DNA from 2 places in the Cupriavidus sp. FW305-46 genome. Region 2 is predicted to be linked to the other one. Evidence: predicted binding sites of a transcription regulator. Region 2 holds the regulator's gene; the other holds the start of a gene.
What was found. The regulator NrdR, encoded in region 2, represses ribonucleotide reductase genes. The targets are predictions, from matches to a motif close to CACNANATNTNGTG.
Positions count from the first base shown of each region.

Region 1: AC3WON_RS04815 (ribonucleoside-diphosphate reductase subunit alpha) is a predicted target of NrdR. The motif match lies at 9,645-9,658, and genes of this name have one in related genera.

Region 1 is NZ_JBYSZI010000006.1:122,128-136,723, reverse strand. It holds gene AC3WON_RS04865 (GbsR/MarR family transcriptional regulator) at 1-290, opposite strand, end outside; gene AC3WON_RS04860 (hypothetical protein) at 410-916, shown strand; gene AC3WON_RS04855 (LysE family translocator) at 942-1,565, shown strand; gene AC3WON_RS04850 (hypoxanthine-guanine phosphoribosyltransferase) at 1,655-2,197, opposite strand; gene ffh (signal recognition particle protein) at 2,253-3,647, opposite strand; gene AC3WON_RS04840 (cytochrome C assembly family protein) at 3,789-4,727, shown strand; gene AC3WON_RS04835 (PP0621 family protein) at 4,734-5,036, shown strand; gene AC3WON_RS04830 (sensor histidine kinase) at 5,033-7,138, shown strand; gene AC3WON_RS04825 (sigma-54-dependent transcriptional regulator) at 7,164-8,774, shown strand; gene ampD (1,6-anhydro-N-acetylmuramyl-L-alanine amidase AmpD) at 8,771-9,388, shown strand; gene AC3WON_RS04815 (ribonucleoside-diphosphate reductase subunit alpha) at 9,882-12,812, shown strand; gene AC3WON_RS04810 (ribonucleotide-diphosphate reductase subunit beta) at 12,972-14,159, shown strand; gene AC3WON_RS04805 (AAA family ATPase) at 14,359-14,596, shown strand, end outside.
Region 2 is NZ_JBYSZI010000009.1:1,940-16,535, reverse strand. It holds gene ribD (bifunctional diaminohydroxyphosphoribosylaminopyrimidine deaminase/5-amino-6-(5-phosphoribosylamino)uracil reductase RibD) at 1-217, opposite strand, end outside; gene AC3WON_RS06340 (GspH/FimT family pseudopilin) at 270-818, opposite strand; gene AC3WON_RS06335 (type IV pilin protein) at 826-1,284, opposite strand; gene AC3WON_RS06330 (pilus assembly protein) at 1,281-2,804, opposite strand; gene AC3WON_RS06325 (pilus assembly protein) at 3,128-3,733, opposite strand; gene AC3WON_RS06320 (PilW family protein) at 3,727-4,644, opposite strand; gene AC3WON_RS06315 (type IV pilus modification PilV family protein) at 4,641-5,033, opposite strand; gene AC3WON_RS06310 (GspH/FimT family pseudopilin) at 5,162-5,695, opposite strand; gene AC3WON_RS06305 (type IV pilin protein) at 5,695-6,150, opposite strand; gene AC3WON_RS06300 (pilus assembly protein) at 6,147-9,989, opposite strand; gene AC3WON_RS06295 (pilus assembly PilX family protein) at 10,025-10,633, opposite strand; gene AC3WON_RS06290 (PilW family protein) at 10,630-11,664, opposite strand; gene pilV (type IV pilus modification protein PilV) at 11,666-12,295, opposite strand; gene nrdR (transcriptional regulator NrdR) at 12,429-12,896, opposite strand; gene glyA (serine hydroxymethyltransferase) at 13,053-14,300, opposite strand; ZMP/ZTP riboswitch at 14,428-14,573, opposite strand.

The DNA of each region.
Region 1 (14,596 bases), on a different contig from region 2:
GTGCGGAAGCTGACCCAGACATCGGCGGGAACGCGCAGGTATTCGCGCCGGTCGCGCGGGACATCGGCCTGGGAAGGGCGGGTCAGGTTCCAGGAGTCCAGTTCCCTTAACCCCACGCTGATATTGGAGCGCGAGCGGCTCAGCGCCTGCGCGATCTCGTCGGCATTCAGCGGCCGCGAGGCGATATAGAGCAGGCTCAGGATCCGGCTGGCGGTGCGGGACAGGCCGCACTGGCTGCCCAGGTCGCCAAGGTGCGCAATCAGAAGTTGGGCTAGCGGTGACAGATGCATGGTGTAGGGGTGGGGGTCGCTTCGCCGCCGCATCGGCGGCCATGTGTTTGGCAGGACAATGCGCGGCGGGTTTGCGCCCGCCGCGCCGGCCCGGGTTGCTACTGCGCCGGCATCCAGGCTTGCGCATCCGCCTCCTTGGGCACCTGCGGTCCGCCCGACTGACGCCGCTGGCGCCGCAGCAGCTGGAAGGCAACTGGCATTTCGACGCGCTGCCGCTGCCCGATGCGCTGGCGCGCGGGGTGCTGCCGGTGCGCGTGCACGGCACCGACTACGTGGTGCTGGCCGATGCGATCGGTGCCGCGCTGACATCAGACATGGCCCTGACCACGGTGGATATCCAGGCCGCCGAAACGCGCGGCCAGCATCGAGCTGGAGGCGCGCGACATGGCGTCGGCCTTCCGCTACCTGGAAGCATTGCAGGCCGCGCCCGGCCTGGCCGCGACGCTGACGCAGAGCGCGATCAAGGCAAACGATCCGCAGCAGCCGCTGGCAGTGAAAGCTGCGCGTTTCACTGGTGCGCAAGTCCATCAGCCCGAAGCAAGCTGACCGGCGGCCGGCGGATCCCTGTATCGGCGTATTTTCATCAAAGTGTACCGGTACTGTACCGTTGGCTGACCGTAGACTGATTCCCCGAATGCCCTGGAGTCAGTCATGGAAGTATCCCAACTCGCCGCCGGAACCGGTGTCTTCGCCGCCTTTGCCGGCTTTGCGCTGGTGTCGTCGATCACCCCTGGTCCCAACAACACAATGCTGCTCGCCTCGGGCGTGAACTTCGGCTTCGTGCGCACGGTGCCGCACCTGCTCGGTGTCAGCATTGGCTTTGCGCTGATGGTGGGGCTGGTCGGGCTGGGCCTGGGATCAATGTTTCACGCCTTCCCGTGGACCTGGCAGGTGCTGCGCGTGGTGGCGACGGTCTACCTGATATGGCTGGCGTGGAAGCTGGCCACCGCCGGCGGCGTGCAGGACCAGCAGGTGGCGCGGCCGATGGGCTTCTGGGCCGCGGCGGCGTTCCAGTGGGTCAATCCCAAGGCGTGGGTGATGGCGGTGGGCGCGTGCAGTACCTACGTGCTGCACGGCAACCTGTGGCTCAACGTGCTGCTGCTGGCGGGGATCTTCGGGGTGGTGAACCTGCCCAGCGTGGCGATGTGGGCACTGTGCGGCTCGGCGCTGCGGCGCTGGCTGGCACGTCCGCGGGTGCTGCGCGCGTTCAATATCGGCATGGCCTTGCTGCTGCTGGCCTCGTTGTGGCCGATCCTGGCGCCGCACCAGGCCTGACCAATGGGCTTGCTCCCCTCCCCCATGAACCGATTGTGTGCTCCCTCTCCCGCTTGCGGGAGAGGGAGCAAACCGAGAGGCGACCTAAATCACACCAGCGCGCGGATCGAGCCCAAGTTACGCCAGTAGCCCTTCGCATCCATGCCGCACCCAAACACATAGCGGTCCGGCACGGCAAAGCCGCAGAAGTCCGGATGCATGGGCTTGATCTTGGTCAGCGTCTTCTCGCACAGCACCGCGGCATGGAATTCCTTGGCGCCCATGTCCATGATGCGCTCGCGGATCGCGGCCATGGTCTCGCCTTCATCCAGGATGTCGTCCAGCACCAGCACCACGCGGTCCTTGACCGACTCGCGCGGGGCCACGCGCCACTGCATCTCGCCGCCCACGGTCTTGTTGTTGTAGCGCGAGAGGTGGATGTAGTCGAACTCCAGCGGGAAGGCCAGCTTGGGCAGCAGCATGCCGGTGAAGACCACCGCGCCGCCCATCACCGACAGCACCAGCGGGAAGGCATCGCCCATCTTGGCGGTGATTTCCGTGGCCATGCGGTCCAGCGACTCCTGGACTTCCGCGGCGGAGACGATTTCTTCGGAGTTGGCCCACAGCTCGCGGGCCTGTACGGCGCTCATCATGATGTCTTTCCTGTTCTTTTGCGGGGGAGGCAAGTCGGGGTGCGACGGACGGATTCTAGCGGTTGAAGAGGCCCTTCATGCCGCCCTTCATCGCGCCCATCTGGCGCATCATCTTCATCATGCCGCCGCCCTTGAGCTTTTTCATCATGGACTGCATCTGGTCGAACTGGTTGAGCAGGCGGTTCACTTCCTGCACCGGCACGCCGGCGCCCGCGGCAATGCGGCGCTTGCGGCTGGCCTTGATCAACTCGGGCTTGGCGCGCTCGGTCGGCGTCATGCTGTTGATGATGCCTTCCATGCGGGCCACCTGCTTCTCGGCCTGGTCCATGTTGGCGCCCTGCGCCTGCTGGGCGAACTGCGCCGGCAGCTTGTCGACCAGGCTGCCCAGGCCGCCCATCTTCTTCATCTGGCCGATCTGGGCCTTGAAGTCTTCCAGGTCGAAGTCACCGGTCTTCTTGATCTTCTTGGCCAGCTTCTCGGCCGCTTCCATGTCCACGCCGCGCTGGGCTTCCTCGACCAGCGCGAGGATGTCGCCCATGCCCAGGATGCGCTGGGCCATGCGGTCGGGGTAGAAGGGCTCCAGGCCGTCCAGCTTCTCGCCGACGCCGACGAACTTGATCGGGCGGCCGGTGATATGGCGCACCGACAGCGCCGCGCCGCCGCGCGCGTCGCCGTCCAGCTTGGTCAGCACCACGCCGGTCAGCGGCAGGGTGTCGTTGAAGGCCTTGGCGGTGTTGACGGCGTCCTGGCCCAGCATGGCATCGACCACGAACAGGGTTTCGGCGGGCTTCAGCTCGGCGTGCAGGGCGGCGATTTCCTGCATCATCAGCTCGTCGATACCGAGCCGCCCGGCCGTGTCGACGATCAGCACGTCGTGGTAGTGCTTGCGCGCCCAGTCCACCGCCGCGCGGGCGATGTCCGCCGGCTTCTGGTCCGGCTGCGACGGGAAGAAGTCAGCGCCGACTTGCTCGGAAACCGTCTTCAGCTGGGCGATAGCGGCGGGGCGGTAGACGTCGCACGAGACCGTCAGCACCTTCTTCTTTTTGTTTTCCTTGAGCCACTTGGCCAGCTTGCCCACGGTGGTGGTCTTGCCGGCGCCCTGCAGGCCGGCCATCAGGATGATGGCGGGCGGCTGCACGGCCAGGTTCAGCTCGGCTTCCTTGTTGTTGCCGCTGGCCGCGTCGGCGCCGCCGATCACGGCGGTCAGCTCGCGCTGGACCACGCCGACCAGGGCCTGGCCCGGGGTGAGGCTGCTGACAACCTCCTCGCCCATGGCCTTTTCCTTCACGCGGGCAACGAATTCGCGCACGACCGGCAGCGCCACGTCGGCTTCTAGCATGGCAAGGCGCACTTCGCGCAGCATCTCGGCGGTGTTGGCCTCGGTCAGGCGCGCCTCGCCGCGCATGGTCTTGACCACACGCGCCAGGCGTTGAGTGAGATTGTCCAGCATGGCAGGAATCGGGGGAGAAGTCGGAGCAGGGCTCGGGGCTGAAATCGGAGGCAGTCTTGCACACGGGGCGGACCTGGAACACCGGTTACACCGGTTCAAGCGGGCCGCCACCGTCCGTGGGCACTAAGGTAAACTGCGTAAATGGTCATTGTACTGTATGCCCTGACGGCACTTCTCTATTGCGGCCTGGCCTTTCACGGCTGGGCCACGCGCCACCCACGCGTTGCCACCGCTGCCGGCCCGGCAGGGGGGGCGAGCTCGGCCGTGCTGGTGGCCGGCGGCGGCCCCATCCCCCCGGCGGGCGGCGCGCACGGCGAAGGGCGCCCGGCCTGGTGGCACGTGCTGATGCTGGCGGCGCTGGCCAGCCACGGCATGCTGCTGCATGAAACCATCTTCCCGGCCGAGCGCATGATGTTCGGCTTTGCCTTTGCGCTGTCGGCCATGCTGTGGCTGGGCGTGGGCATCTACTGGATAGAAAGCTTCTTCTTCTCGCTGGCGGGCCTGGGCCTGATCGTGATCCCGGTGGCGCTGGTGGCCAGCCTGATGCCGCTGGCCTTCCCCGGCTCGCAGATCCTGGGCTACGCGGCGCGGCCGCTGTTCAAGCTGCATTTCATCATCGCCAACGTGGCCTACGGGTTGTTCACGCTGGCGGCGTTCCATGCCTTCCTGATGCTGCTGGCCGAACGGCGCCTGCATGGCTTCCGGCACGCTCCGGCGCGGCCGCCGGAGCAGCAACCCAGCGAATGGCTGGGCCGCTGGCTTGACCTGCTGCCGCCGCTGCTGACGCTGGAGAAGCTGCTGTTCCGGCTGATCGGCGCCGGCTTTGTGCTGCTGACGCTGACCATCGGCTCGGGCCTGCTGTTCTCTGAAGACCTGTTCGGCCGCGCCTTCCGGCTGGACCACAAGACGGTGTTCGCGCTGATCTCGTGGGCCATGTTCGGCGGCATCCTGGCCGGGCGCATCTTCCGCGGCTGGCGCGGCAAGGTGGCGCTGCGCTGGGTCATCGCCTCGTTCGGCATCCTGCTGCTGGCCTATGTCGGCAGCCGTTTCGTGATTGAAGTCGTCCTGCATCGCCTCTGATTCCCCATGGCACGTATCCTGATCCTGCTGGCCGTGGTGCTGGGCGTCATCTGGTGGCTGCGCGCCCGCGCCGAGGCCCGGCTGGCTGAACACCGCGCACGCCAGGCCCGCGAGGCCAGCGAGCGCACTGCCGCCGCCGGCCCGGCCGACGCCACCGCCGAACCGATGGTCCAGTGCGCCCAGTGCGGCGTGCACCTGCCGCAGGGCGAGGCCATTGCCTGGCGCGGCCTGCATTACTGCCGCCGCAGCCACCTGCCGGACGAAAGCCGGGCCGAAGGCAGCGACAGCAGCAGCGGCCCCCGCCCATGACGGAGCCGGCGTCGTCGGGCTGGCAGCGGCTGAATGCCTGGCGCGGCCTGGCCCAGCTGTGGCGCCAGCCCGAACCGCCTGACTTCCACTGGCGCCTGCTGCGCTATTTCTGCTGGACCCGCGTGGCCGTGGGCGTGCTGCTGGTCGGCTTTGCGCTGATGCGGCGCGGCGAGCCGGCATCCGTCTCCGCCATCACAAATGCGATCCCGCCCGTGCCGTTCGACCTCGGGGGCCTGGGCGGCATCGAGCACGCGGCGGCCATGACCATCGCCGTGCCCTATCTTGGCATTGCCGTGGCGATGCTGGCCGGCACGCTGTGGCGCCGGCACTTCCACCTGCGCGTGCGGGTGCAGGTGCTGGCCGACCTGGCCCTGCTGGCGCTGGTCTTCAGCGTGCTGGGGCGGGGCGGGCAGGCCGAGGGCCTGGCCATGATCTTCCTGCTGCCGGCGCTGGAAGCCGGTGCACTGACCAGCCTGCTGTTCGCGCTGTTTGCCGCGTCGATCTCCGCGCTGGTGGTGATGAGCGGGCCCTTCATGCACACCATCCTGCTGCGCCAGGCCGATGCCGGGCTGCTGGGCTCGGGCCTGTTCGGCCTGGTGTTCATGATCGCGGCGCTGCTGATGTATATGCTGGCCAACCGCCAGATCGCGCAGGAGCGGCTGGCGCTGGCGCGCGAGCAGGAGCTGCGCCTGCAGCAGCTGGTCAACCGGCTGATGGTCAACGACATGCAGGACGGCGTGATGCTGGTGCGCGCCAACGGCGCGGTGGTGGCCGCCAACCCCGCGGCGGTGGTGCTGCTGGGCGTGCAGCCGCATGAGCGCATCTACTCGCGCCGGCTGGGTGGTGCGGCAGGTCAGGGCGGAGAAGCAGTGCTGTTCGACCTGCGCCGCATCCCGCGCCTGCAGCCGCTGATGGAGATGCTGCGCGACTGGCTGCACAGCAAGGACGACGTGCCGCGCATCCTGCAGCTGCTGCCGATGGCGTCCGGCACCGCGCTGGCCGACGGCACCATGCAGCACACCCGGCTGCGGCTGCGCTTTGTGCTGCCGGGGCTGGCAGGATTGCGCTCGACCATGGCGCATGGCCGCACCGTGCCGGCCACGCTGGATACTGCCGCCTGGAGCGAACTGTCGCCCGAAGCCGCCGGCCGCCTGCGCCTGGCCATCGCCCAGAACGAGGCCATGGCCTGGTCGCAGGAGGATGAGGCCCTGTTGCGAAACGAGATGCGCGACACCGTGCTGGTCCATATCGAAAGCTGGGAACGCATCGCCGAGCAGGTGCAGCAGGAAAAGCTGGCCGCCATGGGCCGGCTGGTGGCCAGCATCGCTCACCAGATCCGCAACCCGCTGGCGGCAATCAGCCAGGCCAGCGAGCTGCTGGGCGATTCCGGCCGGCGCGACCCCGCCGGCCAGGACCATGGCGGCGCCGATGTCGATATCGACGCGCGCCTGCTGCGCATCATCAACGACAACGTGCGCCGGCTGGACCAGGTGGTGTCAGACGTGCTGCAGATGTCGCGCCGCCCGCGCACCGGCCGCAGCACCGTGCACCTGGCGCAGGCGCTGCCCGAGATCGTCGAGCGCTGGCGCGCCGAAATGCGCTCGCGCCGCCCGCGCGCCGGCGAGACCCGCCCGGCGGGCCGGGCCGACATCAACGCCAATGCCATCCGGCTGACCGTGGACGTGGCCCAGCCGGTGGTGTTCGACGCCTCGCAGCTGCAGCAGGTGCTGGGCAACCTGCTGGACAACGCCTGGCGCTACTGCAGCCGGCTGCCGGGCTCGATCCGGCTGCTGGCGCATGCGCTGGACCAGCACCATGCCGAGCTGATCGTCTGGAACGACGGCGCCGAAGTCGCGCGCGAGCACCAGCGCAGCCTGTTCGAACCGTTCTTCACCAGCAACGCCCAGGGCACCGGGCTGGGCCTGTTCATGGCGCGCGAGCTGTGCGGCGCCAATGACGCCCAGGTGCGCTACGGCGCCATCGCCTTGCCGGCGCTACTCGAGCGCACCGGCATGCTGGCCGCCGCCGCGCGCGATACACTGCCGGCCAAGGCGTTCGTGCTGACGCTGCGTATTGAAAGCGCCGATGCGGCCGCCGCCTGACCTGTCCCAACCCAGCCACCACCCCATGCCACCCCGAATGTCCCGAGCGCCCGATCCCATCCTGGTCATCGACGACGAGGCCGACCTGCGCGAGCTGCTGGACATCTCGATCCGCCGCATGGGCCATGACGTGGTGCTGGCCGGGTCGCTCGCCGAGGCGCGCGAGAAGCTGGCGCAGGGCCGCTACAGCCTGGTGTTGACCGACATGCGCCTGGGCGACGGCCTGGGCATCGAGATCGTGCGCCAGCTGTCGGCCGCGCCGGAGCGCATCCCGGTGGCGGTCATCACCGCCTACGGCAGCGCCGACAACGCTGTGGAAGCACTCAAGGCCGGCGCCTTCGACTACATCGCCAAGCCGGTCTCGCTGGAGCAGCTGCGCAGCCTGGTGCTGAACGCGCTGGGCCGCCAGCAGCGCGACAGCACCGATGCCGAAGCCGCCGCGGCCGAGCAGGCCGCAGACCGCGCCGCCGCCCTGCTTCCTGGCCATTCCGCCGCCATGCAGGAGGTGCGCCGCTCGCTGTCGCGGCTGGCGCGCAGCATGGCGCCGGTGGTGATCAGCGGCGAATCCGGCAGCGGCAAGGAGCGCGCCGCGCGCGCCATCCACGCCACCAGCGGGCGCGCCGCGCATCCGTTTATCGCCGTCAACTGCGGCGCCATCCCCGAGAACCTGATGGAGTCCGAGTTCTTCGGCCATGTCAAAGGCGCCTTCACCGGTGCCGACGGGGAGCGTGGCGGCTTCTTCCAGTCCGCCAACGGCGGCACGCTGCTGCTCGACGAGGTGGCCGACCTGCCGCTGCCGATGCAGGTCAAGCTGCTGCGCGCGCTGCAGGAGCGCCGCGTGCGCAAGATCGGCGCCAGCCGCGAAGACGCCGTCGACGTGCGCGTGATGTGCGCCAGCCACAAGGACCTGGCGGCGATGGTGGCGGCCGGCCAGTTCCGGCAGGACTTGTACTACCGCCTGAACGTGCTGGCGCTGCGCATGCCCACGCTGCGCGAGCGCGGCGAAGACATCCCGGTGCTGGCGCACGCCATCCTGGACCACCTGGCGGTGCGCTACGGCGACCCGCGCCCCAGGCGGCTGTCGCCGGCGGCGCTGCAACGGCTGGTGGCCTATCCCTTCCCCGGCAATGTGCGCGAGCTGGAGAACCTGCTGGAGCGCGCCTACGCCTTTGCCGAGAGCGAAGAGATCGAGCTGGCCGACCTGGGCCCGCTGGACGCCGGCGCCGAGCGCGCCGGGCTGATGCATGCCCCGGCGCCGGCGATGGCGCCCACCAACTATTCCGCCCCCTGGGGCGCCGCAGGCATGTGGGCGCCAGTGCCGCCGGCCGCCGCGCCCGCGCCGGCCCCGGCAGAGCCGCCCCCGGCCAGCGCGCCCGAGCCCGAGCCCGCCGGCGATCCCGCCGAACGCGCCTGCCGCGGCATCGTCTTCCCGATCGACCTGCAAGCCAGGCTGGAAGCCGTGGAGCGCGAGCTGATCCTGCAGGCGCTGGCGCAGACCAACTTCAACCGCACCGCGGCCGCGCCGCTGCTGGGCCTGAACCTGCGCCAGCTGCGCTACCGCATCCAGCAACTGGGCATCCGCGAAGCCATGGACGCCGCCGACCGTAGCACCGTGGAAGGCGAGGGCACGCCATGACCAAGCCCGCGCACCGCTACCTGCCCGATGCCGACGGCTGGGTCCCCGCCGCGCGCCGCGTGCCGTCGCCCAACTTCGACGCGCGCCCGGCCGGCATGCCGGTGGACCTGGTGGTGCTGCACAACATCAGCCTGCCGCCTGGCCAGTTCGGCAGCGGCGACATCGAGGCCTTCTTCCAGAACCGGCTCGATCCCAACAAGCACCCGTTCTTTGCCACCATCCACCAGGTGCAGGTGTCCGCGCACTTCCTGGTCACCCGCGAGGGGGAGCTGGTGCAGTTTGTCCCATGCACGCAGCGGGCCTGGCACGCCGGGCAGTCAGACTTCTTCGGCCGTGCCCGCTGCAATGATTTTTCCATCGGCATCGAGATCGAGGGCTGCGACGACCTGCCGTTCACCCTGGCCCAGTACGACACCGTGGCCGCGCTGGTGCCCGCGCTGCTGGCCGCCTACCCGGTGCGCGCGATTGCCGGCCACAGCGACATCGCCCCGGGGCGCAAGACCGATCCCGGCCCGCATTTCGACTGGGCGCGCTTTGCCAGGCAGGCGGGCGTGGCGCCGGGCATGTTGCCCTACCAGTGCCCGGGCGCGGCTGGCCAGGTGACGAATCCTTAACCTCATTCCCCATCCCCGTGCGCCCCGTTCCGGCGCACATGCCCCACCTCCGGGTGGGGCTATCGCAACGTCGCAACAATCAAAAAAATTTTTGTGAAATGTGCAGTTGCGAACGGTCTGACGAAAACCCTTGCGAGTACTAGGCTTGCGGGCATGTGGCGCTGCCGCATCGGCGCAACCGCCCCCGAAAAAGCGCTTGTCAAGACTGGTCATTCGGATTCGTTTCACTATACTTAGCCCAGTTTTACGCGTCACACACTATATCTAGTAGTCAAACCGGGGAGCCGGCCCAAGGGCGAGTCAGGGATCACGAAGTTCGTGCATCGTCTCGAAACCGCCCGCTAAGGCCAGCGAATCACAAGAGTCCCTGGCGAAATGTTCACGTAAAGGCAGTCTGTCCGCCCCGACTTCACGCCGGGAGGGACGTTCTTTTCGCCGCATTTCGCCAGGGACTCTTTTGTCTCTTATTTCCAGGGTAAAAACAGGAGTTCTCATGCAAACGGCCCAGAACGAAATCACCACGGGTGGCGCCGCCGCCGGTATCGCACCGACCGCGCAGCAGACCCCCACCGCCGCTACCACGAATTACCCGGATCACAAGATCATTCGTCGCAACGGCGCCGTGGTGGCTTTCGAGCCGTCCAAGATCGCGGTCGCCATGACCAAGGCCTTCCTCGCCGTGAACGGCGGGCAGGGCGCTGCCTCCGCGCGCGTGCGCGAGATCGTCGAGCAACTGACCGACAACGTCGTGCGCGCACTGGTGCGCAGCCGCCCGAGCGGTGGCGCCATCCATATCGAAGACGTGCAGGATCAGGTTGAGCTGTCCCTGATGCGCTCGGGCGAGCATGAAGTGGCCCGCGCCTACGTGCTGTACCGCGAAAAGCGCAAGGCCGAGCGTGCCAGCGCCAGCGCCGAGGCCGTGGCCCGCGTGCAGGAAGGCGGCATCAGCGTCAACGTGAGCGACGCCGGCGTGACCAAGCCGCTGGACATCGTCGCCCTGCACGAACTGCTCGACAACGCCTGCGCCGGCCTGGGCAAGGCCGTCAGCGCCGAGCCGATCCTCAAGGAAACGCTCAAGAACCTGTACGAAGGCGTGCCGATGACGCAGGTGTACGACTCCGCCATCCTGGCCGCGCGTACCCTGATCGAAAAGGACCCGGACTACAGCCAGGTCACCGCCCGTATCCTGCTGCACACCATCCGCAAGGAAATCCTGGGTGCCGAAGTGACGCAGGCCGAGATGACCACGCGTTACGCCGAGTACTTCCCGAAATTCATCGCGCGCGGCATCAAGGCCGAGCTGCTGGACGAAAAGCTGGCCACCTTCGACCTGGCCCGCCTGGGCGCCGCGCTGGACGCCGGCCGTGACTTCCAGTTCAACTACCTGGGCCTGCAGACCCTGTATGACCGCTACTTCCTGCACATCGATGAAACCCGCATCGAAATGCCGCAGGCCTTCTTCATGCGCGTCGCCATGGGCCTGGCCCTCAACGAAACCGACCGCGAAGCGCGCGCCATCGAGTTCTACCAGCTGCTGTCGTCGTTCGACTTCATGTCGTCCACGCCGACCCTGTTCAACTCGGGCACCCAGCGCTCGCAGCTGTCGTCGTGCTACCTGACCACCGTCTCGGACGACCTGGAAGGCATCTACGAAGCGCTGAAGGAAAACGCGCTGCTGTCCAAGTTCGCCGGCGGCCTGGGCAATGACTGGACCAACGTGCGCGCACTGGGCTCGCACATCAAGGGCACCAACGGCAAGTCGCAGGGCGTGGTGCCGTTCCTGAAGGTGGTGAACGACACCGCCGTGGCCGTGAACCAGGGCGGCAAGCGCAAGGGCGCCGTCTGCGCCTACCTGGAAACGTGGCACCTGGACATCGAAGAATTCCTGGAGCTGCGCAAGAACACCGGCGACGACCGCCGCCGCACCCACGACATGAACACGGCCAACTGGATTCCGGACCTGTTCATGAAGCGCGTGATGGAAAACGGCGAATGGACGCTGTTCTCGCCGTCCACCTGCCCGGACCTGCACGACAAGGTCGGCAAGGCGTTCGAGCAGGCCTACCTCGGCTACGAAGCCAAGGCTGCAAGCGGCGAACTGAAGCTGTTCAAGAAGATCCCGGCCATGCAGCTCTGGCGCAAGATGCTGGGCATGTTGTTCGAAACCGGCCACCCGTGGATCACCTTCAAGGATCCGTGCAACATCCGCAGCCCGCAGCAGCACGTCGGCGTCGTCCACAGCTCCAACCTGTGCACGGAAATCACGCTGAACACCAATGACAGCGAAATCGCCGTCTGCAACCTGGGCTCGGTCAACCTGGTCGCCCACCTGGCCAAGCAGGCCGATGGCTCGTACGTGCTCGACCACGCCAAGCTGCAGAAGACCATCCGCACCGCCATGCGGATGCTCGACAACGTCATCGACATCAACTACTACGCTGTCGAGAAGGCCCGCAACTCCAACCTGCGCCACCGTCCGGTCGGCATGGGCATCATGGGCTTCCAGGACTGCCTGCACGTGCTGCGCACGCCGTACGCCAGCGACGCCGCGGTGAAGTTCGCCGACACCTCGATGGAAGCCGTGTGCTACTACGCCTACCAGGCCTCCACCGAGCTGGCCGAAGAGCGTGGCCGCTACGAGACCTACACCGGCTCGCTGTGGGACCGCGGCATCCTGCCGCAGGACTCGCTCAAGCTGCTGGCCGAAGAGCGCGGCGGCTACCTGGACGTGGACCTGTCGAGCAGCATGGACTGGGACAGCCTGCGCGCCCGCATCAAGCAGCACGGCATGCGCAACTCGAACTGCATCGCCATCGCGCCGACTGCCACGATCTCGAACATCATCGGCGTGTCCGCTTGCATCGAGCCGACGTTCCAGAACCTGTACGTCAAGTCGAACCTGTCGGGCGAGTTCACCGTGGTCAATGACTACCTGGTGCGCGACCTGAAGGAACGCGGCCTGTGGGACGAAGTGATGGTCGCCGACCTGAAGTACTTCGACGGCTCGCTGTCGCGCATCGACCGCATCCCGCAAGACCTGCGCGACATCTACGCCACCGCGTTCGAAGTCGAGCCGACCTGGCTGGTCGAAGCCGCCAGCCGCCGCCAGAAGTGGATCGACCAGGCCCAGTCCCTGAACATCTACATGGCCGGCGCCTCGGGCAAGAAGCTGGACGACACCTACAAGCTGGCCTGGCTGCGCGGCCTGAAGACCACGTACTACCTGCGCACCATGGCGGCCACGCACGTGGAGAAGTCCACCGTGTCGCGCGGCTCGCTGAATGCGGTGTCGTCGGGTAGCGACAGCAGCTCTGCCATGGACGCCGCCGCAGCCGCAGCACCGGCCATGCCGGAAGCGGAAGGCGCGGTTTGCACGATGCGCCCGGGTGATCCTGGCTTCGAAGAGTGCGAAGCCTGCCAATAAGGCAAAAAGAAGACTAGAGAGCAAAAAACCGCCCCCTGTTTGCTCCCCTCTCCCGCATGCGGGAGAGGGGCGGGGGTGAGGGCCGGCGCATCAACGAAGTGAAGCGTCAAACCTGACCAACCACCGCGCCCCCCAAACCGAATCACGGAGAACCACATCATGCTGAGCTGGGACGACGACGTTCAAGCCACCCCGCAGGCCGCACCGCAGCCTGCCCTGCAACCCGCAGCAACGGCTGCCACCGCTGACCAGCAAGGCGTCCTGCCGCCGAGCGCCACGCAAGCCGGCATCCTGGGCAACAACCCCAACGCCGCCGCCGCGCAAAGCAACCGCCGCGTCAACGCCGCCGACAAGCGCGTCATCAACGGCTCGACCGACGTCAACCAGCTCGTCCCGTTCAAGTACAAGTGGGCGTGGGAAAAGTACCTGGCTGGCTGCGCCAACCACTGGATGCCGCAGGAAATCAACATGTCGCGCGACATCGCGACGTGGAAAGACCCCAATGGCCTGACCGAAGACGAGCGCCGCATCATCAAGCGCAACCTCGGCTTCTTCGTCACCGCCGACTCGCTGGCCGCCAACAACATCGTGCTGGGCACCTACCGCCAGATCACCGCGCCGGAATGCCGCCAGTACCTGCTGCGCCAGGCCTTTGAAGAGGCCATCCACACGCACGCTTACCAGTACATCGTTGAATCGCTGGGCCTGAACGAAGCCGAGATCTTCAACGCGTACCACGAAGTGCAGTCGATCCGCGACAAGGACGAGTTCCTGATCCCGTTCATCGACACGCTGACCGACCCGTCGTTCAAGACCGGCACGCCGGAAAACGACCAGAAGCTGCTGAAGTCGCTGATCGTGTTCGCCTGCATCATGGAAGGGCTGTTCTTCTATGTGGGCTTCACGCAGATCCTGGCGATGGGGCGGCAGAACAAGATGACTGGGGCGGCGGAGCAGTATCAGTACATCCTGCGGGATGAGTCGTTGCACTGCAATTTTGGGATTGATCTGATTAACCAGATCAAGCTGGAGAATCCGCATCTTTGGACGGCGGAGTTTAAGGCTGAGATTACGGAGTTGTTCAAGAAGGCTGTTGATCTTGAATATCGCTACGCTGAGGACACGATGCCGCGTGGCGTGCTGGGTCTGAATGCGCCGATGTTCAAGTCGTATCTGCGGTTCATCTGCAATCGTCGGTGCCAGCAGATTGGTCTTGACCAGCTGTTCCCGAATGAGGAGAACCCGTTCCCGTGGATGAGCGAGATGATCGATCTGAAGAAGGAGCGGAACTTCTTTGAGACTCGGGTTATTGAGTATCAGACGGGTGGGGCGTTGAGCTGGGATTGATGAATTCGGAGCCCGCGTTGTGAAAAAAAGGGAGCCTAACGGGCTCCCTTTTTTTCACCACTGGAAATTGAGATACTATTGGCAATCCTGGTCGCAGATGAAACAAAGCTGTTCGCCGTCAAATGCGATGGCAAGCGAACTGATAGCTGGCGGTGATTTGGCTTACAATCACCTCCAACCTTAATGCGGTTAGAACGCTATGTTGACTAAGCTTGAAGCACACGGGTTCAAAAATTTATTAGATTTTTCCGTCTCATTTGGCCCTTTTAATTGCATTGCGGGGCTGAATGGTGTGGGGAAGTCGAACATCTTCGATGCGATCAGATTCCTCTCATTGCTGGGGGATAAGTCCATTGTTGAGGCAGCTTTGGAAGTGCGGGATTCCGAGTCTTCAGATCCTCTCGACATTTTCTGGACTAGCGGGGGGGTTCGCGCGG
Region 2 (14,596 bases):
TGGAGCCGGCCGGGTCCAGCCCGCGCGCCAGCGCGTCCTTCATCGCCTGGATCTCGGCATGGTCCTGCCCGGCCGGCTGGGTGAACCCCTGGCCGATGACCTGGCCATCCTTGACGAGCACGCAGCCGACGCGCGGGTTGGGCGTGGTGATGAACATGCCCCGCGCGGCGAGCGCGAGGGCCTGTTCCATGGCGGCGTGGTCGGTATCGGAAAACATTCGGCGGTTGCGTTTGCCTTGGCGCAGCGATCTGGAATACAGGGCTGCCGGGTTATGGTGGTCCGGAGGACTCCGTCGCATCGCAGTCAGCGTCGCGGCCGGGGGTGCAGAGTCGGATACGTCCCTGCGCGCCCAGCCTGACTTGCCGCTGCTCGCCACGGCAGCCGAGCGTGAAAGTGGCGGCCTGGAAACCGCCCTGCTCAGAACGAGAGTATCCCACAGGCAGGAATTTCAGCACATTCGTGCCGCGGGCGGTCTGGCGCAGCGTCACCCACAGGCAGGGCATGGCCGGTTCGACCACGGCCAGCACCGCGCGGCGCTCCGGGTCGCCGTCTGCCGCGACCAGTTGCCAGCCAGGGCCCAGCGTGGCCTCGCCCGGCAGCGGCTGCAGCGTCACCTCGAGGCGGCGCGCCAGTGCGGTGGCCCGCGCCAGCGCCAGCGATGCCGCCAGCCGGTCGGCCGCCAGTGTGACCTGCTGCCGGGCGAGCAGGCCGCTGAACACCGGATAGGATGCCGCCGCCAGCAGTGCCAGGATGGCCAGGCCGGCGAGCAGTTCGGCCAGGGTCAGGCCATGGTTGCGGCGGGGTGCGTGGCTGTTCATCGCGCCTTCAGCAATGGGACGGAAGCGGCCGTGGCACGGCTTCACCTTCGGGCAGCGTCAGCCACTGTCCGGTGCTGCGCAGGATCAGCACGCCGCACTCCGGATCGGGCCGCTGCGGCACGGCACGCAATTCAACACAGGTATCCAGGCCGGCCTGGGGGCATGCCGCAGCTGTCACGACATGACGCACGGTCCCGGTGTCCGGTACGGGAAGTGGCCATTCCCCGGCGGCCACTCCGGCACCGGGTTCGGCGGCAAACGTCATGGCGCCGACGGCATGGCGTTCCAGTTGCAGCATTCCCTCGGTCAGCGCGGTACGCGCCTGCGCCCGCCATCCCCGCATCAGGTGGCCGTGCCAAGCGGGCACGGCGACGGCCGCGAGGATGGCGAGGACGGCCAGCGCAACCGCAAGCTCGACCAGGCTGAACCCGGCCCGGGGCCGGGAGGCAGGCGCCGCGGCAGTCATGGCAAATCCTCCCGTGCCGGTCCGACGAGCTCGCGCCAGCGCAGGCGCCCGGTGCGCCGGCTGGCCATGGTTTGCGACACCCGCGTGACCGAGTTGCCATCGACAGCCCACAGCGACAGCTCATAAGCCTGGTGCGCGGTGCGGCCCGGCTGCACCGGTGCGGCGGGCAATTCGGCAGCGGTCACGAACACGCTGGCGCCTGGAGGCAGCAACTGGCCGGTGGCCACGTGCAGGCGTTCGCCGGTTCCGCTCTGGCTGACCGATTCCCCGGTTGCCGCCAGCACCAGGTAGCTGCGTTGCGCGCCATCGGGCGTGCGCGTCACGAACAGCAGATGGCCGGGGAAGACCGGCTGGACCTCCACCACCTGTTCGCCGGCATGGGGCAGGGTCAGATGCCAGCCGGCATCACCGGCGCCGGCAGGCTGCGCGCGCAGGATGTGCCCGCCATCTGCGGCCTGCGCCGCGACTTCCACCAACGGGCCCGCCGTGGCGGCGCGCGTGGACGACAGGTCGGGCACCGCTGCAAGTTCGTTGCCCGCGCCATAGACCACGACCGGCGCAGTCGGCGATCCGAGCAGCACGGGCGCTTCGGGCATGAGCGGTTGCGCCGACGCCTGCATCCGGTGGAGGCATGACACCGCGGGCGCACCGCCCGGCTGGGGCGCCTCCGTGAGGGGGAAGCGCCATAGCTGGCCGGCATCGTCCGTCGCATAGGCAGCGCGTGCCGTGCCTGTCATGTCAGACAGCACGCTGGCCGCCACCAGGTTGCCGCTTGCCGGCCGGCCCAGGCAGTCGTGCTCCGGCAATGGCAAGGTGCGGACGGCGTACTGCCCGGCCCATGCCGCGCCGGCAGGCTTGTCCAATGGCAGCAGCGCAAGGCCGGAGCGGGCTGCCTCCGACTTGTCATGGGTCGAGGCAGCCAGCGTCACGACTGCGTACCAGCGCAATCCGTCCTGGCCGGGAATGCCGGCGGCACGCACCGGGCCGCGCGCTGATAGTGGCAATGTGTCCGCGGCGGCGATCTCCCACAGCAATGCAAAGGGCATCGGACCGTCGGGATCCGAGATGTCTAGCGCGAATGCCGCAGCGGGGTTGCCGGTCCTGGCGCTGCCAGGGATGCCGCACAGCAAGACCGTGCGCCACTCGCCATGGATCGTCACATCCTGCGCTTCGGGGCGAGGGCAGGGCGCGGGCGCCAGCGGCGCGTCGTTCGCCGGCGTGGCGGCGGCATGGGGCAACAGCACGCCGGGCAGATAGGCGGCGCGCTCCTCGCCGGTCACGGCGTCGAACCCGTGCAGCAGGCCGTCGTTGGTGCCCAGCCAGACGACATGCGGGCGCAGGCTGTAGCGCGTGCGAAAGCCGGCGTGCCCGGGTTTGCCAGGCGCCCAGGCCGGAGGCGCCACCACCCGCACGCGCGCGCCTGCGGCATTGCCGAGTCGCGTGTCGCGCTGGCGCAGGGCCGCCTCGGTGCGGTCGCCGCGCAGCCATTCGAGGTGAGCGCGGTCAAGGCGGCCAAGCATGTCGGCGCTATCCGTATTCCGGAAGGCGGCATCGATGGCATCCCATTGCAGCGCGATGACGCGCTGCGGCGGCGCTGACGACGTGAATATGCGACGCGATCCGACAGGCCGATGGTCGAGGCTTGCGCCGGCCTCCCATAGATAAGGCGACAGCACTGGCGCCGGTCCTTGCCAGCCGACAGCGAACAAGCGCCCGGTCCATGGATATGCGCCCGCCGCGGTCCGGTAAGCCAGGGGCAGCCGGCCTGTTTCGGATCCGGTGGCGGCGGACGCTGGTGCAATGGCGATGGCCAGGCAGGCGAGGGCAAAGGCAACGAGGCGATTCACGGCTGGATCACGCTCTGTACCACGGCACGTGTCGCACGGCTGCGGCCGAAGCCGATGGCCGTGATCCGGATCCGTGGTGCCGGTGTGGTAGCGGAAGGGACATCCGGAGCGCTGTAGCCGGACGGTGGCTCTTCCAGAATCTCGGCGACATACCGCGGCAGTTCGCGCGTGCCGGCGGCACCCGCGGGCAGCACCGGCAGCGTCGCACCGGTGAAGCGGCCGAATGGCACGCCGACGGTGTCCGCGCTGGTGTCGGCCAGCAGCCAGGGCTGCCACACGGGCGGGCCGGTCACCGCTGGCCGGCACACGCCAGCCTGTTGGCCGCTGCCGCAGTGTCCCGGTGCCGGCCAGATGCCAAGCCGGCCCATCATGTCTTGCGATATGGCGGCCGCAAGCAGGTCCGACTCGGCATCAAGCAACGTGACCTCGGCGGCCCGGAATGCGATTTCGCGTTCGAGCTGCATGACGGCAAGTTGCCGCGCGGACAGCAGCATGTGCAGCGTGCCGGCAGCGGTCAGCACTATCAGCAGCAGCATCGTGGCGCAGAGCAGCAGCGTGACGGCGCCTGCATTGTGGCGACGTGGAAGGCGGCGGGCTAGCACAGCGTCTCCTGGCAGCGTGGCGCATTGCGCAGCCGCACCGTGGTGGCGAAGACGCGGCGGGCGGTGCTGGCCTGCGACGGCGGCACCGGCGCCAGATCGCCGGCGGCGGTGCCGGGTGCTGGCAACGGGTCGTCGCCTTTGCCCGGGCTTGCCGCCGCCGCCGAACCCGGGCGTTCGCCGCGCACGGCAATGGCAATCTGCACGGCCACCACGCGATGCCAGGCGGATTCATCCAGCGAGTGGATCGCGGATGCCGTCTCGAAGCGGTCGGCCCGGCCGTCGCGGTCCGTATCCAGGCCGTAGCGCACTTGCAGTGATTCAACGCCGCGGACCAGCGCGCCGGAGGTCCAGCCAGTGCCGTCGATCACGCCACCGCGGCGTGCCGGGTAGCGGCACAGCAGCTGCGGCACGCCATCGCTGCCCGCCGCGACATAGATCAGGTTGGCTGCGACGTAGCCACTGCGCGCGTCAGCACTGGCCACGCGCGCGGCGACGGCGTAGCCGCTGCAGTCGGTCATGGTTTCATCGGGCTGCGACGGCGCCGCCGGCAGGCCGCTGCCGCTGAAGCGGGCCAGCAGCGCATCGCTGCGGCCGACGCCGGCCCTGCCGCAGGACGGCACCGCACCGATGGCAGGCTGGCCGCAGTCGTCGGCGCCGCTGACGGCCGGTAGCGCAGGGTAGGAGGTGGCGGAAAGGGGCTCGCCCGGCCAGCCGGACTGGCGCAGCAGCGCGGCGATGATCGTCAGGGCGCGCTGGCCGCGTTCTTCGAGCAGGATGCGGTCGGTGGCGGTGAGGTAGGCGGTACGAGTGGCATGGAATGCCGCAACGGCTGCCGCGGTGACGATCAGGCCGAGTATCATTCCGACCAGCAGCTCGACCAGCGAGAATGCCCTGGATGCGTCCCGCCTCATGGCTGCCTCCACAAGGCGATCGCGGGTATGCCGGCCTGCCCGCCAAGCCATCCTGCCATGATCAGTGGCGAATCTTCCGGGCACGGAAACGCCGGGTTGTTCCCGCACCGGCTCGACCAGAGGTCTGGTCGCCCGCTTTGCAGTGCCGGCTGCGCTGTATCCAGCTCTGCTATCTCCACGGCAAGGCGGGCGGACCGGGCCAGCGCGTCGAGTTCGCGCAGCTGGGCCAGCGCCTTCGGCGCCAGCCCCATCATTGGCATCAGCCCGGCACCAAGGACGATCAGCGCGCACAGCGTTTCATGCAGCGCGAATCCCGCGGGGCGGCCGGCGCAGCGCGGTCTGCGGCGCGGGCGGGCAGGTTGATGTGCTGGCTTGCGAAGATCCGGCATGGGCGGTCACCGAGACTGGCAGGGACCGTCAGACTAGCTGTCGCGAGCAGGCGAATACGTGCCTAAGCGTGGAGGATTTGCAGAATGTTGTTTCGGTCTTCCTGGGAACAGCTACCAGGCAGCCTCGCTTACTGGCACACCGTGGCTTGTGTCGGCACGGGCGCGCATACGCGGACCCTGCCCAACTGGCTGATATCGATGAGTTTCTGGTTGCCGGTGCCCAGTCCCATCAGCACCTGGGCAGACTGCATCGCATCTGCCAGCGTGCGGGTATAGCCTACGGGCGAGTAGGAGAGGACCCCCGACTGCGGCGTGCTGGAGAATGCTACGGTCAATCCCTGGGCGGAGGGTACATGCTGAACCAGCACGGTTTGGCCCGTGCAGTCCGCGCTTCGATTTGGGTTCAGGCAGACAGTCCAGCCGTTGCGCCAGTCATTACTGACCGGCGCCACGGTAACCCAGCTATTGCGCGATAGCGCATTGGCCCGTGCCAGGGAAAGCGAGGAAGCCAGCGCGTCTGCTTCAGTGGCAAGCGTGTTGCGCTGAATGAAGGAGGTGTAGGCGGGTGCCGCCATGCCGGCGAGGATGACCAGCACGACCAGCGTGACCAGCAGTTCGATCAGCGTGAACCCGGTCTGGGGTCGGGGGGCTTGGGCGCGCATCACCAGCACTCCTGGGGCAGGTTCGCGAAGGCGGCGACATTGTTGATCAGCACGCCGCGCTCGCCGGTGCTGCGCAGCAGCAGCGTGCCGCACCGGTTGTCGGCGATGGCGGGCGTGGCGCTGACCTGCACGCATTCGTTGAATGCCAGGCCTGCGCACGCGCCGGATGCGATCGTGTAGTTGCCGCTTTCCGAGGCTTGCGGGAAGCCGCGCCAGGCGCGCGTGCTGTCGGCGGGGTCGACATAGGAGTTGGCCTGTGCATACCGACGCTCCAGTGCCTGCATGGCCGTCATCAATGCGGCCTTGGCTTCGGTGCGGCGCCCGCGGGCAACATGTTCGGCGTAGCTGGGATAGGCAATGCCGGCGAGGATGCCAAGGATGGCGATGGCAATCAGCATCTCCATCAGCGTGAAGCCGCTGGCGTGGCGACGCCGGTCACGGTGGCAGAGCGTCATTTTGCGGCTCCGAAATTACGAATCTCGCGCCAGCCAAGGCGCCCGGTGGCGGGGTGCCCCCCGTCGGTGGCTGTGTTGCCGGACACAAGCGGCCTGCTGGACAACGACGCGCCTCCGCTGCGGCCGCCACCCGATGCACCGAACGAAAACACGTCGATGAACTTCAGCGTGGTGATCTGGCCGACTGCATTGCGCTGTGGATCCACCGTGGTCTTGGTCTGGATCAGCACCGGCGCTCCCAGGATGCCGAAGGTGGAGAGATCGCCGGTCGATGTCCCCGTGGCGGGCATGCCGGTCAGCGCATTGATCTGGTAGCGGCCGCTGTTGCTGGAGGCACCGCAAAGGTCATCGCCGGTCATTAGCGAGTTGAACCAGATCTTTCCGTAGGCTGGCACGAGCGCGGTGACCTGGCGTTCTCCGTTGCCCGGGAAATCAAAGTACCACCCCGCTTTCTGCCCAGTCTTTGAGCCGAGGCTATAGCTGCGTGACGAATATTCGTAAGCGCCCTTGCTGTTGCGGGTCAGGGTGACCGGGTTCAGCATGCTGCGGTCTGCGATCGACTGGGAGCCCCCCGCATCGTAGATGCCGTACATGGCGTTCCGGGTCAGCGTGCCGGTGGTGATGGTGTCGGCAGGCTCCAGGTACTTCCCGGTGCCGAACACCACCATGTAGCCGCCGGGCGCGTAGACCCACTTGGGCTGGACCGTGATCGGCTGCGGTTTTCCGCTGGCATCGCGAGCCTGGAACAGCGGCCGGCCGTAGTTGCCGCCGCCGTAGTAGGGCAGGGCCCCGGCAGCGTTCCAGGTGGATGGGCCGCCATTGAGGATGAACTTCCAGAGGCGGCCCTGGAGGTCGCCGGCGTAGGCGGCGACGGTCTGTCCGTCGGTAAGCCGCACCAGCGCCGGCGAGCTCAGCCCGTTGGCAATGCCTGCGGTGGCGTCCGCCGCCATCGAGATCTTCCAGTAATTGACGCCCAGTTGCCACGGCGTCCCGGCCGGCTTGTCCAGTGCCACGATGAACAGCACCGAAGGCGCGGCCGGATTGCTCGCGCCATCCGCATCGTTGGCATTCAGGCCGTTGCCCGTCATGGCAAACCACTTGTACACAGGCTTGTTGTCGGAGTCCTTGCCGGCAAACAGCTTGACGATCTGGGGCGGCGACATGACGTTGCCCATGTCGGCATCATCCTTGTCCGTGAACTCCCACAAGACATTGCCGCTTCCGACGCTGGCGGGATCGCTGACATTCAGCGCAAAGAGGCCTTGCGCGCCGCCACCCATGCCAGAAACCAGCACGGTCTGCCAGGCGTTGCCGACCCGGGCTTCCGCCACGGCAGGCGTGGCGTCCACGTACGGACGATGGATATAGCTCGGCGAGGTCAGCTGGGCCAGGCTGGCGAACACCGCGTTTGGCACGTAGGCAAACAGTTCAGAGCCATTGGCGGCATTGAATGCGTGGAGCATGCCATCGTTGGCGCCGATATAAACGGCGGCGGTACGCTGGCTGTGGGCCTTGTAGAAGGCGGTGTAGTCGCGTTCGGCGATGGTGCTGGACGGGGCCGCCATGTAGACGGGGCCCGAGTTGACGATGTCGCCCAGCAGTGAGTCGCGCAAGCGCATGGTCCCCGTGCTGCCGGTGGATTGCTCCTGGCTGCGTTCGCCGCGCAAATAGCTGAGCCGGCCCTGGGCCACGGTGTCAGTCTCTGTCGGCGCGAGCTTCAGTGCGGCCTTCTGCGCGGCGTTGAGGGATTTCCACTCGAAGGTGGCGCCCGCACCCGCGCCGGTTCCCGCATTGTCGGCCGTGCCCGACGGGACCCAGGTCAGCAGATTGCGGGCAGCGGTGCGGGCAGTCAGCACCTTGCCGGCCTCCCAGGTTTCGGTATTGGAGATCTGAACGCCGGTATTGGGATCATTGATCACCGCCAGTGCCGACAGGCGCCCGTTCCATCGCTGGTCGAATCCGGGAGTGAACAAGAGGGTGTCGCTCGCCACCTGGGAAGAGGTCAGTGCCACGCCAGACAATGTGCCGGCCGCGTTGACGATTTGCGCGAAGACCCTCTTGATGGAAGCGATCATGGCGGCCGGCTGCCCGGCCAGGAACCAATTGGCGGGGACGTTGGATCCGCCCGACGATTCCCATTCGGCATTGCTGGTGACGGTGGCGCCGCTGGCCCCCTTGGTGCGGAACGGATTGCCATCACCGTTCTGGTCGTCAAAGCCGCCGTACTTTGCCGCCAGGTACATCTGGCTGCGGCGCTGTTCGTCGCCGACGCTGCCGTTCCCGTTCTCATTGACGTCGATGCTGAACGTGGTGACGCGCAATTCCGGCATATCCGGGCGGAAGCCGTAGGTATGCGCCCAATACGCGACGCCGGCCATATAGTAGGTGCCGTGCCCGCCGGAGCCGGTGTCGGCGCCAGCCAGGTTGGCGAGCGAGCTGTCGGGGCGGCTGTTGCCGGATGTTCCCGAACTCTCGAGATCGGCCACCGCCTGCGTCCAGGTCGTGACATCGAAGCTGTACTTGCTGTATTTCGATATCGCGTCAGCTGGCCGGGCCGAATCGTTGGCAGAGACCGGCTTGCCACCGGAGAGGTAGGTCGTCCTGATGTTGCCTGGGATGTATCGGTCCCAGTGCGTATTGATATCGGCAATGGCAAGGACGTAGTTCTTCTGGCAGCTGGCAAGGATGGGGTCTGTCCATTGCGTGTAGACCGGGAATCCATCCTTGTAGGCGCTGGCATTGTCGATGGCTTCGGGCGTTGGTTGCCGGCCTTGCAGGTAGCGGATGCTCTCGTAGTAGAGTTCGCCGACCGGATCCAATGACTTGTAGGCGCCGGAACGCCCGAACTGATTCAGGTAATTGATGACGCCGCTGATATTCTCTGACGCGCTCTCGGGGTTCTGGATGAATACGCCGTCGTCATCCCATTCCCGGCGCAGGTTGCTGGCTTGGTTGAAATTGCTGTCGACGGTGTTCGGCCCCACATACTTCAGGGGCGCCCGCAGGACACCGCCATAACGGGTATTGGCGCTGTCGTTCAGGTAGCCAAACGCGCCAAAGCGGACCTTGTCGGCATTGCGCTGCATTTCGCCAACCGGCTTGTACCCGGTGCGATACAGCTTGCAGAGATCGGTGCGGGACCTGGCTTCGCTTGCGTCGCAGACTTGCACCCGTACCAGGTAGGTGCCCTGGTTCCTGTACTTGCCGGGGCTCGAGCAGCTGGCGCCGGATTCGGTGCTGTCCCCAAAGAACACCTTGTTGCCACATGAGGTGATGTACAAGGTCCTGCTGCTGAAAGGCGTGACCGAGGACGCCTTGTCGTAGGTCTTGCGGGGGAAGTAGGAGTTGCTGTTGAAAAAACTCTCCTGCAGCACAGCACGTTGCAGGATGGTCTGCGTGGCGGTGTCAACGACGCGGTCGCCCCCGGTCAGCGCGTAGCGCAGCATATCGATGGCCGAGGCCGTGGCCCAGTTCATGAAGTTGCCGCTGAACTGGCCCGCGCATGTGTGATCGGCCGTGTTGGCGTCGCCGGCAATGACAAAATAGCCATTGCTGGCGCTTCCGCTGTAGGTGTAGCACTTGAGCGGATTGAAGTAGCCAATGTATTCGGTGGTCGGCGAATACGAGCCGGAGCGATAGGCTGCCCCAACCGTGGGGAACTCCACCGAGAGCGTCAGCAGCAGGTTGGGATGGATATTCTGGTTGCGGCCGTACAGCGGCGCCTGCGCGATCTTGACGGTCGCGAGGCTGCTCTGTTCCGTTGCGGCAAGCAGCGGGCCCGCGGGCAGGCTGAGAAGCGCAGCCATTGCCGCGAAAATGAATTTCCGGATGCGGCTCATTTGCCGTGCTCCGCGACAGGCATGGACGTTGCCATTCATTCCCCCTTCCGGTAGTACGACTGCAACATGACCCGGGTCGCCGGGTTAGCGCCAAAGCCGACGGCCGTGACGCGGAAGATGTATGCGCCCTCGCTCGCGCCTGGCGACATGTCGCTGATCGGCTCGATGATGTAGCGCGGCAAGGCCGCAGGCAGCAGCCCGCCTGTCGCGGTCGGGAACCTGCGGCCGGTGAAGGTGCCGTAGGCGGTGGTGCGTGCGTTGGCGCCCGTCTGGCTGAAGTCAACGGCAAGCCAGTTCGGCGTGCCGTCGAGCACCGGGTCGCACAATCCCTGGAAGGGTGAGGCGCCGGTCACGCCCGTATTGCAGCCCGCCACGAACGGCAGCACATTCATCGTGGTGCCGGAGAAGATGGCCGACCGGCTGGTTGGGGCGGAAACACCCTGGATGTCGATTTCTGCATCCAGCAAGGCTGCCTCGGCCGCTTGCTGAGCCAGGTCCCGGTCGCGCTGGTTCGATGCCATGCGCTTGCTGCCAATGGCCAGCCGGGCACCGGCGATGGCGATGACGCTGATGATCAGCAGCATCACCAGGGCGGTGATCAGCGCGATGCCACGTGGGCTGGGGTGCGCGGTGCGGACGTTCATGTCGGCGAGCAGGTGGTGCAGGTGGCCATGTTCCGGAGCTGTACGGTGACGGTGTACAGGCGCCGCATCCGCTGCAGTTGCGTGGCCGGCGTGAAGGACGTGTCGTTGCCCGGTGAGCCCGGGAACAAGCGCCCGAACAGGCGAAAGGTTGGTGGATCCCGAGGCGATGCGCTGGCGGTATCGCCCATCAGCACCATGGCCATCTTTATGGCGACGACGTTCTGCCAGGTGGTGGGCAGGGCCAGCACCTCGGTGGCCGACAGGAAGCGGTCCGGGGTCTGGTCGAAATTCGTATCCACGCCGTAGAGCACCTGGAAGACTTCGACGCCTGAGATCAGCGAAACAGCCTGATATGCCGTGCCGGCCGTGAGGATTTCCTTGTTGGCGGCGTCCCGTGGACGATAGCCACACATCAGCTGAGGCATGCCGCTGGCATCGTTGCTGACATAGAAGACCGCCATGCCGCGCGCGAGGTCTGCGTCTTCCCAGGCCTGCGGCTCGGCGACGCCATTGCCGGAGCAGTCGATCATGCTGTTGTCCGGAACGGTGCGGTCCTGCTGTGTGCCGGAGCCGAAGAAGCGGACCTGCAGCACGTCGCTCTTGTTCACGGCGCCCGCCTGGGCTGGACACGCGAGGTTTTGCGCCGGATTGCCGAGGTCTTGCGTGGGGGCGCCGCAGCTGTCGAGCCCACTGATGGTCGGCGACAGGCTCGTGGTGGTGAGCATGACGCCTCCAGGGCTGGGCGCCGGTGGCCCGCTGGCGCCGGGCGAGGCCGCGGCGCTGTTGCCCGCATAGTTGCTCCAGGCGGCCTGGCGCACGATCCGCACCACGGTATCCACCGCAAAGCGGCCTTTCTCATCCAGCGCAGTGGTGTCGTCGATGCTGTTGTAGTTGGCTCGCCCGGTCAGGTAGAGCGCCGCGGCAGCCATGATCAGGAGCAGGCTCAGCGTCATCGCCACCATCAGCTCCACCAGCGACAGCCCCAGTTGACGATGCCGACCGGCGTTGGGATACGTCCTGGCGTTGCGCATGTCAGTTCACCGTACCCTGCGTGGCCACGATGACCACCTGGGGGCGCGTGCCCATATCGGACATGTCGACCCGTGCCGCGACTGTTTTGGCTGCAAGCCGGGAGATCCAGCCGATCTTGATGACTATCGGGGCGTCGTCCGCGCGGCCAGTGGCCGAGGGCGTGCATCCCCATGAGAAGCCGGTGGCCTGGTCGTAGGCGACCATGTCCCGGCAAATCACGGCGCGTCCGCCAGGCAGGCCTGTGCTGACACGTTCCCAGAACTCGGCGACATCGAAATCCGCCAGTTGCTGTGCGCACCCGGCCGCCGTGCCCGGGCAGGCGACAGCGTACGGGCTGTTTGCCGCCGTGAGCGCAGGCGGCTGCCCGCTGGCCGTGTCGATGAAGTAGCGGTTCGGGGTGATGGCTTCCGCCGCCGCGCCGGTTTGCGAGACGGCCGGATTGGCACGCATGCGCTCGGCCATCTCGGTGGCCAGCTGCATGGCAGTGGTGTCGTAGGAAGCTTGTTGCGTGAAGCGGGATGAATTCAGCAGCAGGCTGGCGACGCCGAGCACGCCAACCGCCAGAACGACAATTGCCACCAATGCTTCGAGCATGGCAAAGCCGGCTGCCCCGCGGCAGCGTTGACCCATTCTGACCCCCGTCAAAAGACGTCCGACTTCGTTAACTTCTTTTTTTTGGTCTGCAATCCCGGGCCCTTTTAATATGCGACAGCGGGCCTTGCGGAAATGCAACGGGGATTAAACAACGATTTTGTTACTTTTGCTACCCCTTCCGAGGGGTGGACGCCGCAAACTCATCCAGCACGTCGCGGAATTCCGACACGTCCTCAAAGCTCCGGTACACCGAAGCAAAGCGGATATACGCGATCTTGTCGAGCTTGCGCAATTCGCGCATCACCAGTTCGCCGACCTGGCTGCTTGGGATTTCTTTCTCTCCCAGTGCCAGCAGCTTTTCTTCGATGCGGGTGATGGCTTCGTCGATGGCTTCGGCCGAGACCGGGCGCTTGCGCAGCGCCAGGCGCATGGAGTCCTTCAGCTTGGCGCGGGTGTAGTCCACGCGCGAGCCGTTTTTCTTGACGATGGCGGGGAAGAACAGCTCGATCCGCTCATAGGTGGTGAAGCGGCGGTCGCAGGCTTCGCAGCGGCGGCGCCGGCGCACGGCATCGCCGTCTTCCGACATGCGCGTGTCGAGTACCTGGGTATTGGAATGACCGCAAAAGGGGCATTTCATGCCGGACCACCTTCAGTTGAACCCCGTCGCCTTGTCCGTGTTGTCGTTCTGCGGAGGCGGGGCGGGTTGGCGAGGCCCGCAGGCCGGTGCCCGAGGACGCCGGCTTGCGGAGCTGCCGGCCGCTCATGCGAAATCCGCATGGGCGGCCTCGATGCATCAGCCGTAGACCGGGAAACGCTTGGTCAGGGCTGCCGCCTGCTCGCGCACGCTGGCGATATTGGCGGCGTCGTGCGGGTTGTCCAGCACGTCGGCGATCAGGTTGCCGACGATGCGGGCTTCTTCTTCCTTAAAGCCGCGCGTGGTCATGGCCGGCGAGCCCAGGCGGATGCCCGAGGTCACGAACGGCTTTTCCGGATCGTTGGGGATGGCGTTCTTGTTGACGGTGATATGCGCCTCGCCCAGGATGCGCTCGGCTTCCTTGCCGGTGATGTTCTTGGCGCGCAGGTCGACCAGCATCACGTGGCTTTCGGTGCGGCCCGAGACGATGCGCAGGCCGCGCGCGATCAGGGTCTCGGCCAGCACGGCGGCGTTCTTCACCACTTGCTGCTGGTATTCCTTGAACTCGGGCGTCAGCGCTTCCTTGAAGGCGACGGCTTTGCCGGCGATCACGTGCATCAGCGGGCCGCCCTGGATGCCGGGGAAGATGGCCGAGTTGATGGCCTTCTCGTGCTCGGCCTTCATCAGGATCACGCCGCCGCGCGGGCCGCGCAGGCTCTTGTGCGTGGTGGTGGTGACGAAGTCGGCGTGCGGCACCGGGTTCGGGTAGACGCCCGCGGCGATCAGGCCGGCGTAGTGGGCCATGTCGACCATGAAGTAAGCGCCGATCGACTTGGCAACCTTGCTGATGCGCTCGAAGTCGATGCGCAGCGCGAAGGCCGAGGCGCCGGCGATGATCAGCTTGGGCTTCTTCTCCTGGGCCAGCTTTTCCAGCGCGTCGTAGTCGATGTCTTCCTGGGCGTTCAGGCCGTAGCTGACCACGTTGAACCACTTGCCGCTCATGTTCAGGGCCATGCCGTGGGTCAGGTGGCCGCCTTCGGCCAGGCTCATGCCCATGATGGTGTCGCCCGGCTTGAGCACGGCGAAGTACACGCCCTGGTTGGCCTGCGAGCCCGAGTTGGGCTGCACGTTGGCGGCTTCGGCGCCGAACAGCTGCTTGACGCGGTCAATGGCCAGCTGCTCGACGACGTCGACGTACTCGCAACCGCCGTAGTAGCGCTTGCCGGGGTAGCCCTCGGCGTACTTGTTGGTCAGCTGCGAACCCTGGGCGGCCATCACGGCCGGCGAGGTGTAGTTCTCGGAGGCGATCAGCTCGATGTGGTCTTCCTGGCGCTGGTTCTCCTGCTGGATGGCGGCAAAGACCTCGGGGTCGATCTGGTCGATCGTAAAACGGCTGCGTTCGAACATGGCGAAACTCGTCTGAAAAATAGGGAATCCGATTCACGCATCGGGGATAGGGCGCGCGGGGAAGGCTAGCGGCGACCAGCACCGGCGGCTCGTTGTAACCGTCGGTGCAGGGCGCACCCTGCTTCCCATTCGCTGCCCAGGCGAGCGGCAGGCGCAAGCAACTTCACGCCTAGGCGTGCTGAACGTTACGCGAACGCGCAATGAACGTCACGCCAGAGAACTTGCGCTTCCTCGTGGTAGTGCCCACTGACTTCGCCAGTCGCGCAAGATGGAATGGTTGCGCGCAGTGTAGCGCG